DNA from 3 places in the Nonomuraea sp. NPDC003709 genome. Region 2 is predicted to be linked to each of the others. Evidence: riboswitches for the same ligand, from Rfam matches in the RefSeq annotation. Region 2 holds a riboswitch; each other region holds the start of a gene.
The links. A riboswitch is a leader RNA that binds a small molecule or an ion and turns the genes downstream of it on or off. The one in region 2 is predicted to bind thiamine pyrophosphate.
Positions count from the first base shown of each region.

Region 1: linked by a shared signal. The riboswitch ahead of ABZX61_RS43370 (cytosine permease) and the one ahead of tenA (thiaminase II) in region 2 are both predicted to bind thiamine pyrophosphate.
Region 3: linked by a shared signal. The riboswitch ahead of thiO (glycine oxidase ThiO) and the one ahead of tenA (thiaminase II) in region 2 are both predicted to bind thiamine pyrophosphate.

Region 1 is NZ_JBEXMW010000018.1:233,816-237,080, forward strand. Features, by position in the region: gene ABZX61_RS43360 (PAS domain-containing sensor histidine kinase) at 1-56, opposite strand, end outside; gene ABZX61_RS43365 (methylated-DNA--[protein]-cysteine S-methyltransferase) at 150-719, shown strand; gene ABZX61_RS43370 (cytosine permease) at 688-2,019, opposite strand; TPP riboswitch at 2,010-2,125, opposite strand; gene ABZX61_RS43375 (rhodanese-like domain-containing protein) at 2,181-2,504, opposite strand; gene ABZX61_RS43380 (helix-turn-helix domain-containing protein) at 2,501-2,896, opposite strand; gene ABZX61_RS43385 (DNA-formamidopyrimidine glycosylase family protein) at 2,917-3,265, opposite strand, start outside.
Region 2 is NZ_JBEXMW010000049.1:48,034-51,298, forward strand. Features, by position in the region: gene ABZX61_RS62995 (hypothetical protein) at 1-1,890, shown strand, start outside; TPP riboswitch at 1,923-2,018, shown strand; gene tenA (thiaminase II) at 2,010-2,717, shown strand; gene ABZX61_RS63005 (BTAD domain-containing putative transcriptional regulator) at 2,698-3,265, opposite strand, start outside.
Region 3 is NZ_JBEXMW010000002.1:127,651-130,915, reverse strand. Features, by position in the region: gene ABZX61_RS05075 (FAD-dependent oxidoreductase) at 1-1,014, opposite strand, end outside; TPP riboswitch at 1,068-1,185, shown strand; gene thiO (glycine oxidase ThiO) at 1,175-2,290, shown strand; gene thiS (sulfur carrier protein ThiS) at 2,287-2,487, shown strand; gene ABZX61_RS05060 (thiazole synthase) at 2,480-3,235, shown strand.

The DNA.
Region 1 (3,265 bases), on a different contig from region 2:
CCGGCGAGGGCAGCGCGAGCTATTTCGTCGTCACTACCGGCCCATTCGTCCCCCACTCCTCCATAGTGCACGTGGCGTGGTGAGTGCGTCGGGCGATCCGTCCGATACGCTGCGGTCACGGTGATTCTCGGCGGCGGGAGGCTGGCGGCATGTCGAGCAACGATCTCGATGCCCTGTTGCGCGTGACCTCCAGCACCTATCGAGGTGATGCGCCTCCTGACATCGCCTTCGGCCCCTATGACGGGGCCGTCGGCAGGCTGATGCTCGCGGTCACCGGCAAGGGCATCGCGGCGTGCAGCTTCGAGCCGGAAAACGCCGTGTACGAGCTGCTCACGAGACACGTGGGCAGGTTCATCGGGCCGGATCCGCGCCGGCTCGACCCGGTGCGCAGGGAGCTGGACGCCTACTTCTCCGGCCGTCTGCGCGCGTTCACCACGCCCGTCGACCTGGCGCTGGCGACGTCCTTCGCCCGCACGGTGCTGCAGAAGACGATGGCGGTCCGGTACGGCACCACCACGACGCTGGAGGAGATCGGCGCGAGCATCGGCAGGCCGCGCGCGCTGCGGGCGATCGGCAACGCGCTGGCCTCCAACCCCGTGTGCGTGATCGTGCCGTGCCACCGGGTGGTGCGTGAGGACGGCGCGCTCGGCGACTACGCGGGCGGCGCGGCCGCCAAGCAGCACCTGCTCAACGTCGAAAGGCGCGCGTCGACCAGCTGATCAGCAGGGTGACCAGCACGGCGACGACGGCCGCGCCGAGCGCCCCGTTCATCCACGGCTGCCGGGTGAAGCCGATGGCGTCGCGGACCTGCTGCCAGAAGCCGTCCCATGGCTTGAGCGTGGGCGTGGAGGTCGTCAGCCAGTACGCCACGAAGCCGAGGGCCCACGGCACCAGCCTCGACCAGCGCGAGGGCGCGTTCTCCGCGGTGTTCCAGCTCCGCGAGCCGCCGAGCACGAAGTAGTCCACGGCCAGCACCGCGAACATCGGCACGAACACCGCCCCGATCACCCCCAGGAACGCCCCGTACGAGTTGACGTCCACGACCAGGGCGATCGCGACGCTCAGCACGCCGATGGCGACGGAGAAGACGCGCCGGTCCACCCGCGGCATCAGGTTCTGCAGCGAGACCGTGGTGGAGTAGACGTTGGCGAACGACTGGTCGGTCTCCCGCAGCACCAGGATCGCGAAGAACAGCGCGCCCAGCGGCACCGCCACGAACGGCCCGAACACCGAGGTCCCGTCGGCCGCCACCTTGTCCGCCCCCGCCAGGGCCACCGCGAACACGCCCAGGCCGAGGCAGGCCACCTGAGCCAGCGTGTAGCCGCCGACCACGCCGGTGAACGCGGCCCTGCTCGACCTGGAGTGCCGGGCGAAGTCGGCCGCCATCGGCACCCACGACACCGACAGCGCGATCACGTAGTCCACGGCCGGGGCGAACGCCGTCCAGGACCCGCCGGTGTGCGCGGGCGCCCTGGTGAGGAAGAACCAGGCGAACCACACCATCGACACGATCACGCCGATGGTGACGTACCGCCGCAGCAGCCTGACGGACCCGAGCGGCCAGATCGTGAGCGCGGTGGTCAGCGCCCCCGCCGCGATCACCCACACCTGGTACGGGACGGCGCCGAAGATCGCGCTGGCCGCCTTGGCGATCACCCACAGCTCGAACGCGGCCCAGCCGAGCATCTGGACGATGTTCAGCACCGTGGGGACGTACGAGATCCGCGCCCCGAACAGGCCCCGCAGCAGCACCATCGCGGGCTGCCCCGTCTGGGTGCCCGGAACGGCGGACAGGCCCATCATGGCGGTGCCGATCAGGCTGCCGACCACAGTCGCCAGGAGAGCGGCGGTGAGGCTGAGCGGAGCGTCGGGCAGGGGTTTGAGCAGGAGCAGCGCGCTGGAGAAGCCCAGGAGGCTGACTCCGAGGTTCGCCCAGAGCGCGCCCTGATCGAGCACGCCCAGGGTCTTCGGCGGCCTGCCTTCAAGAGTCAGCGGAACTTCGTCGACGACATGCGTCATCGCACACTCCCTACGCCGGCATTACCCGGACAGGTTCAGGCGGTCGGCAGCGGATCTATGGCTGCCCTCTCAGCCCGGCGCACCCCGAGCTCCCGCGACAATCTGCAGTTGGCGCCCTCATCATGCCTCAGCGACGGCGAAACCGCCACAGTGGGGCCTTTTTACGCCACGAACGGCTGCTGCCCGGTCTCGCTGACCATCGGGCGGCTCGCGAACTCCCACGACTGCATGCCACCGCCGACGTTGACGGCGTCGCGCCCGAGCTGGTTGAGCCAGGCCGCGACCTGAAGGGACCGGCCGCCCACCCGGCAGACGACGTAGACCGTGCGGTCGCCGGGCACCTCGTCGACCCGCCCCTGTATCTGGGTCATGGGGATGTGCACGGCCTCCGGGGCGTGCCCCGCGACCCATTCGTCCTGCTCACGGACGTCGAGCAGGTAAGCGTCTGCCGGAACGGCACTGGCCTCGATCTCAGGAACGGTCATGACTCCATCATCTCGCGCCTGGCGTCGTAGGCCGCACGCGCCGCGGCGATCTCCTCCTGGTGCGTCTCCGTCCAGGTGACCAGCGACTTGATGGTCTCGTGCAGCGTACGGCCGAGCGGCGTGAGCGCGTAGTCCACCCTGGGCGGCACGACGGGGTGGACCGTGCGGCTGACCAGGCCGTCGCGCTCCAGCTGGCGCAGGGTCACGCTGAGCATGCGCTGGCTGACGCCGTCGATCTCGCGGCGGAGCTGGGTGAAGCGCAGGCTCTGGCAGTCGAGCAGGGCGATCACGAGCAGCGACCACTTGTCGGCGATGCGGTCGAGGATCTGGCGCACCTCGCAGTCCTCGCGCGTGTCCCACTGGCGCACGTCGTAGTCGTCGAGCGGTTCCACAGTGCCTTCTTCCGTCGAGCTCACTTGAGAAGGCGGGACAGCCGGCGGTCGGCGAGGGGCTTGCCGCCGGTCTGGCAGGTGGGGCAGTACTGCAGCGAGGAGTCCGCGAAGGACACCTCGCGGATCGTGTCGCCGCAGACGTCGCACGGCTGCCCGGCCCGGTTGTGGACCCGCAGTCCCGACTTCTTCTCCGCCTTGAGGTCCTTGGCCGCCAGCCCGTGCGCCCGCTCCACCGCCTCCCCCAGGGTGGCGATGATGGCCTCGTGCAGGTCGGCGATCTGCGCGTCCGTCAGCGTGGCCGCGATCTTGAAGGGGGACATCCTGGCCGCGTGCAGCACCTCGTCCGAGTACGCGTTCCCGATGCCGGCG
Region 2 (3,265 bases):
ACGCTCGTGGGTGACCACGTCCGGCACAACGCGTACTTCCTCGACTTCCCCAAGAACGTGCCCGACACCCTGGAGTTCTGGGCCGGGCTGCTGCGCGAGGCCCTGCTCGACCCGGTCGCCGCCGCCCGCGTCGAGACCTCGGCGCTCAACCTGCTCTCCCTGCCCGGCTACGGCCGTTACCAGCACACCTACGCCGACCTGCTGGCCGCGCACGCCGAGCTGATCCCGCTGGCCGGGGACCGGGTGACCGTGCTGGAGCTGGGCGGGAGCCTGGAGTCGGAGGCGCGGGAGCTCTACTTCTCGCTGGCGGGCTCCGAGGTGCCCCTGGCCGCCGAGGACCTGGCCGCGCTGCGCCTGCTGGCCGGGTTCTGCGCCGACGAGCCCGAGCGCATCCCCGTGCGCGAGAACCGCGCGATCGTCAACGAGGTCCGGCTGACCGAGGGCCGGCCGCTGCTGGTCGACACCGTGACCGACGTGCTCCGGCTCGCCTGCGGCTGCTCCGGCGGCGATGTCACGCTGGCCGAGCCCACCAGGTTCCGCTCGTTCCGCCGGGCCGAGCGCCGCGCCCTGCTGGGAGCCCTGGACGCGGTCGCCTCCCCGGCCAGGCTCGGCGACGTGCCGCGCCACCGGGAGGAGTGGAAGCGGCTCGGCGAACGGCTGCACCCCCACGAGTACCCGCAGTTCCCGCGCGCCCTGGCCGTCTTCGACACGGCCAGGGGCACGCGCCCGGCCCCAAGCCTGGACGGCCGGGTCGAGGCCGCCCTGTCGGCGGGCCGCACCGCCGAGGCGGTGAAGCTGCTGGAGCAGGCCCCGGGCGCGCTGCTGCGCCGCCTCGACCACCTGCTGCGGACCGGCCTGTCCACGTCGGCCGTGCTGGACGCCGCGGAAGGGGCCGCCTCGGGCGCCTCCGGCCGCGTCCTGCTGTCGCTGCGGGAGCATCTGCAGAACCGGCTCGCCCCCGTCGCGGGCCGCGTCTTCGTCAACCGGAACGGCAGGGCGTGGGCGGCCCCCGACTCCCGCTCGCCGCTGGAGGAGGAGGCCCTGGCGCGGGCGCTGGCCATCCTGGACGAGGAGATCGCCCGCCGCCTCCCCGACCCCGGCGAGCTGATCGTCGATCCCGACGTGCTCGACGTCGCCCTGCCGCTGTCCGGCAAGGCCGTCGTGCCCGGGCTGGGCATGCTGCCCCGGGGCTCGGTGTCGGCGGTGGACGGCGAACTGCTCAGGTTCTTCGTCCACTGGCGCGAGGCCCGGCAGCGCACCGACTACGACCTTTCCGCGCTCATGCTCGACGCCTCCTACGACGACCCGACGCACATTTCCTGGACGAACTACACCAACGACTTCGCCCAGTACTCCGGCGACCTCACCGAGGCACCCGAAGGCGCGTCCGAGTTCATCGACATCCGGCTCGCCGCCGCGGCCCAGCCGATCATCATCCCGCAGGTGAACATCTACGCCGGGGAAGCGTTCGACGAGGCCGCCGAGGCGTTCTTCGGCTACATGACCAGGGACGCCGCGCAGGAAGGCAGGCCGTTCGAGCCGCGTACCGTGCGCATGAAGTCGGACCTGCGCGGCTCCGGCCGGATCGCCCTGCCGCTCGTCTTCCTGCGCGGCGCCGACGGCGGCTGGCTGGTGAAGTGGCTGCACCTCTACCTGAAGGGCCACCCCGGCTTCAACCAGGTGGAGGGCAACCGCGTCAGCGCCTCCCTGCTGGTGCGCTCCATCGTCGAACGCGACTTCCTGCGCGTCCGCTACCTGGCCGACCTGCTGCGCGCGAAGAGCACGCCGGCCGGGCCCACCACCTACATCGGGCTGGAGCCGCCGGCCGGCCTCCCGGCGGGGGCACGGGTCTACACCCCGGGCACGCTGCACGAGCTGATCCCCGCCTGACACGACCGGGCCGGAGCTTCTCTGCTAGCGTTGGCCGTGACGCGGGGTGCCCGGGCTGCCGGGCTGAGATCACACCCGTCGAACCTGATCTAGTTCGCACTAGCGAAGGGACGTCATCGGTGACCTTCTGTGAGAAAATCTGGGCGCGCACGGCCACGCTGCTCGAGGCGATCCACGACCACCCGTTCAACGCCGCGCTCGGCGACGGCACCCTCGACCGCGAGCGATTCGCGTTCTACCTGGTCCAGGACGGGCGCTACCTGGTGGCCTACGCCAAGGTCCTCGCGACCGCCTCGGCCCGCGCCGGCTCCCCGGCCGACGCCGCGTTCTTCGCGCAGAGCGCGCACACGGCGCTGGTCGTCGAGCGGGCCCTGCACACCGGCTACCTGGAGGAGTTCGGGCTGACGGCCGGCGAGACGGCGGCCGTCGCCACCTCGCCGACCTGCCTGGCCTACTCCTCCTACCTCCAGGCCACGGCCCTGGCCGCCCCGTTGCCCGTGCTCGCCGCCGCCGTGCTGCCGTGCTTCTGGGTCTACCAGGACGTCGGCGCGGCACTGCTCGAACGTACGGCGGGCGCGGCCGACCACCCGTACCGGACCTGGATCGGCACCTACTCCGACCCCGCCTTCGCCGCCTCGGTGGAGCAGGCCAAGGCCATCACCGACCGGCTGGCGGAGAGCGCCGACCCCGAGACGCGCCGGGCGATGGACGAGGCGTTCTGCCGGGCCACCGAGTACGAGTGGATGTTCTGGGACAGCGCCTGGCGCCTGGAGACCTGGCCCACGGGACAATGGCTCCGGCCGCAGCTCACGCGAACGACTCGCTGAGCTCCCTGCGCAGCTCGCGGGCCTGATGGAGGTAATGGGTGGCCAGCGCGGTGCGGCCGGACGAACGGTACAGCTCGCCGAGCGTCTGGTACGTGTCCGCCTCCCCGCTGCGATCCCCCAGTTGCTGGAAGATCACCAGAGAGCGCTCCAACTGGTCGGAGCCGTCCGAACGGTCGCCCCTGGCCACCTGGAGCCCGCCCAGGTTCCGCATCGCGTACGCGCCGCAGTGGCGGTCGCCGAGCGCCTCGAAGATGCCCAGCGCATGCCCCTGGTAGCGCATGGCCCGGTCCGACTGGGCGAACAGGTCGTACATGCGGCCGAGCTGCATCGACACGCAGCCCTCGCGGTGGGCGTCGCCGAGCTCCTCGGCCAGCCGCAGCGCGTCCCCCAGCCACCGGGACGCCTGCTGCAGGTCCCGCAGCGACAGGTAGACGCGCCCGATCGCCTGCCGCGCGTACGCCTCGCCGCTGCGGTCGCCGATGGCCAGGAACATGGCCAGCGCCTGCCGGAAGGACGCGAGCGCCTTGAGATGCCGGTTGGAGAACTGG
Region 3 (3,265 bases), on a different contig from region 2:
GGCCGACCACTTGCCCTCCGGCTCGCCCCGGTAGATCAGGCGCTCGCCTGCCAAATGATGACCGGCGTATTGCACCATGTGCCCGAACTGCTCCGACCAGAAGTACGGAACGGGATCGTACGGGACGTCCTCGCCCAGCAAGCTCGCGGCGGCCACCTCGGGGGCGTTGAGCGCGGTGTCCCAGTGCTCGACCCTGAGCCTGGTCTGCCAGCGGCGCGACCACCAGGCGGCGCAGTCGCCGACGGCGACCGTGTTCGGGAGGGAGGCGCGCAGGTGCTCGTCCACGACGACGCCGTTGTGGAGGTCGATGTCGGCGCCGGTGAGCCATTCGACGGCGGGGCGCACGCCGATGCCCGTGACCACCACGTGGGCGTCCACGAACTCGCCGCCCACCAGCCGCACGCCGCCCTCGTCCACGGAGTCGACCATGGTGTCGAGCCGCAGGTCGATGCCGTCGTACCAGCGCTCGGTGCGGGCCCCGATCTCGGCGCCGACGGCCGTCGCGAGCGGCGCCGGGCCGGCCTCGATCACGGTCACCGCGCACCCGGCGCGGCGGGCGGCGGTGGCCACCTCCGCGCCGATCCAGCCGGCGCCGATGATCGAGACGCGGGCGCCGGGGACGAGCATGGCCCTGAGCTCGTGGGCGTCGTCGAGCGTGCGCAGCACGTGTTGCGGGCCGTCGCCGGGCAGCCTGATCGGCTCGGCGCCGGTGGCGATGACCAGCCCGTCGTAGCCGAGCTCGCCCTCGGTGGTCTCCACGACCCCCTCGCGCAGCGCCTTGGCGCTGACCCCCGGCTGGAACACCACGTCGAGCGAGGCCAGGTCGGTGTCGACGTAGCTGGTGTCGGCGTCGCCGAACAGCACGGCCTTGGACAGGGGTGGACGGTCGTAGGGGCGATGCCGCTCCTCGCCGACCAGCGTGATCCGCCCGCCGAACCCGCGTGCGCGCAGCGCCTCCACGGTGCGCACTCCGGCCAGGCCCGCTCCCACCACCACGACTTCGTTCACGTTCATGACCCTAACGTGGGCCGGTGTCCGGGCGTCGCAGCGAGGCCGTAGGCTGGGGGCGTAAGACGCGCGGGAGTCCGGCCGTGACCGGGCTGAGAGGAAGGCTGCCATCGGGCCTTCGACCGCAAGACACCTGATCCGGATCATGCCGGCGAAGGGAGCGCGAATGGATGTGATCGTGGGCGGCGGGGTCGTCGGCCTCTCGCTGGCCTGGCGGCTTGCCCGCGAAGGGCGGCCCGTCACCCTGGTGGACCCGGCCCCCGCCTCGGGGGCCTCACACGCGGCGGCGGGGATGCTGGCGCCGGTCAGCGAGGTCACCTACACGGAGGTGCCGCTGCTGCGGCTCGGCGTGGCGTCGCTGCGTCGCTGGCCCGCCTTCGCCGCCGAGCTGGCCGCCGACGCGGGGCTGGCCGGCCCCGAGGCCCTGGACCTGCGCTCCGAGGGAACTCTCGACGTGGCGTTCGGGGCGGACGACCTGGCCGCGCTGGACGAGCTGGCCGCGTACCTGGAGAATCTGGAGCTCCCCGTCCGGCGGCTGACCGGCCGCGAGTGCCGCCGCCTGGAGCCCATGCTGGCTCCCTCGGTGCGGGGCGGGCTGCTGGCCGTCGGCGATTCCTGGGTGGACCCGCGCCGCGTGACGGCGGCGCTGCTCGCCGCGCTCGACCGGCGGGGAGTCCAGCTCGTACGGGCGCGCGTCGGCGAGCTGCTGCGCGACGGCGGCCGGGTCACAGGGGTACGCCTGGAGCCGCCCGGCGGCGACGACCGGCGAGCCGAGCTGCGGGCGGAGCGGGTGATCCTGGCGGCCGGGGCGTGGAGCGCCGGGCTGGCCGAGGTGCCGGTCCGGCCGGTCAAGGGGCAGATCATGCGGTTGCGTTCGCCGCAGCCGCTGCTCACCCGGTGCGTCCGCGGCACCGTGCACGGCACGCCGGTCTACCTCGTCCCCCGGGGTGACGGCGAGCTGGTGGTCGGGGCCACGCAGGAGGAGATGGGCTTCGACACCAGGGTGACCGCGGGCGGGCTCTACGAGCTGCTGCGCGACGCCAGGGAGCTGGTGCCGGGCATCACCGAGCTGGAGGTCTCCGACGTGGTGGCCGGGCTGCGGCCGGGCACGCCGGACAACCTGCCGCTCATCGGCCCGAGCGGCACCCCGGGGCTGGCGCTGGCCACCGGCCATCACCGCGGCGGCGTGCTCCTGGCGCCGCTCACTGCGGACATCCTGCTGGGCGAGGAGGGCGAGCTCGCGGCAATGTGCTCGCCCGGGAGATTTCGGGATATTTCATGATTGTGATGATCAACGGGGCCTCGCACGAGGTGGCCGACGGCACGACCGTGGCGCAGGCCGTACGCACATTGACCACGGCCACCACCGGAGTGGCCGTGGCCGTCAACGACGAGGTGGTCACGCGGAGCTCGTGGGAGACGACGGCGCTCAGCGACCGTGACCGGGTGGAGGTTCTGACGGCGGTGCAAGGTGGATGATCTGATCATCGCCGGGGAGAGCTTCTCCTCCCGGCTCATCATGGGCACCGGCGGCGCGCCCTCGCTGGACGTGCTCGACCAGGCGCTGGCCGCGTCCGGCACCGAGCTGACCACGGTGGCGATCCGGCGGCTCGACCCGAACGCCCGCGGCTCGGTCCTGGACGTGCTGCGCAAGCGGGACATCAAGGTGCTCCCCAACACCGCGGGCTGCTTCACGGCCGGCGAGGCCGTGCTGACGGCGCGGCTGGCCAGGGAGGCCCTCGGCACGAACTGGATCAAGGTCGAGGTCATCTCCGACGAGCGGACCCTGCTGCCCGACCCGATCGAGACGTTCGACGCGGCCGAGCGACTGGTGGCCGACGGGTTCGTGGTGCTGCCGTACATCGGGGACGACCCGGCGCTGGCCCGGCGGCTGGAGCAGGCGGGCTGCTCGGCCGTCATGCCGCTGGGCGGGCCGATCGGCTCGGGCCTCGGCATCCGCAACCCGCACAGCATCGAGCTGATCGTGGAGGCCGTTTCCGTGCCGGTGGTGCTCGACGCGGGCATCGGCACGGCCAGCGACGCCGCGCTGGCGATGGAGCTGGGCTGCGCCGCCGTGATGCTGGCCACGGCGGTCACCAGGGCCCAGCGGCCCGATCTCATGGCGCTCGCCATGAAGCAGGCCGTGGAGGCCGGACGGCTGGCGCGGCTGGCGGGCCGCATCCCGCGCAGGCGCTACGCCGAGGCCTCCTCACCGATGACTCCCTGACCGGAGTGCCGATGCCCCCCTCCCCCGAGT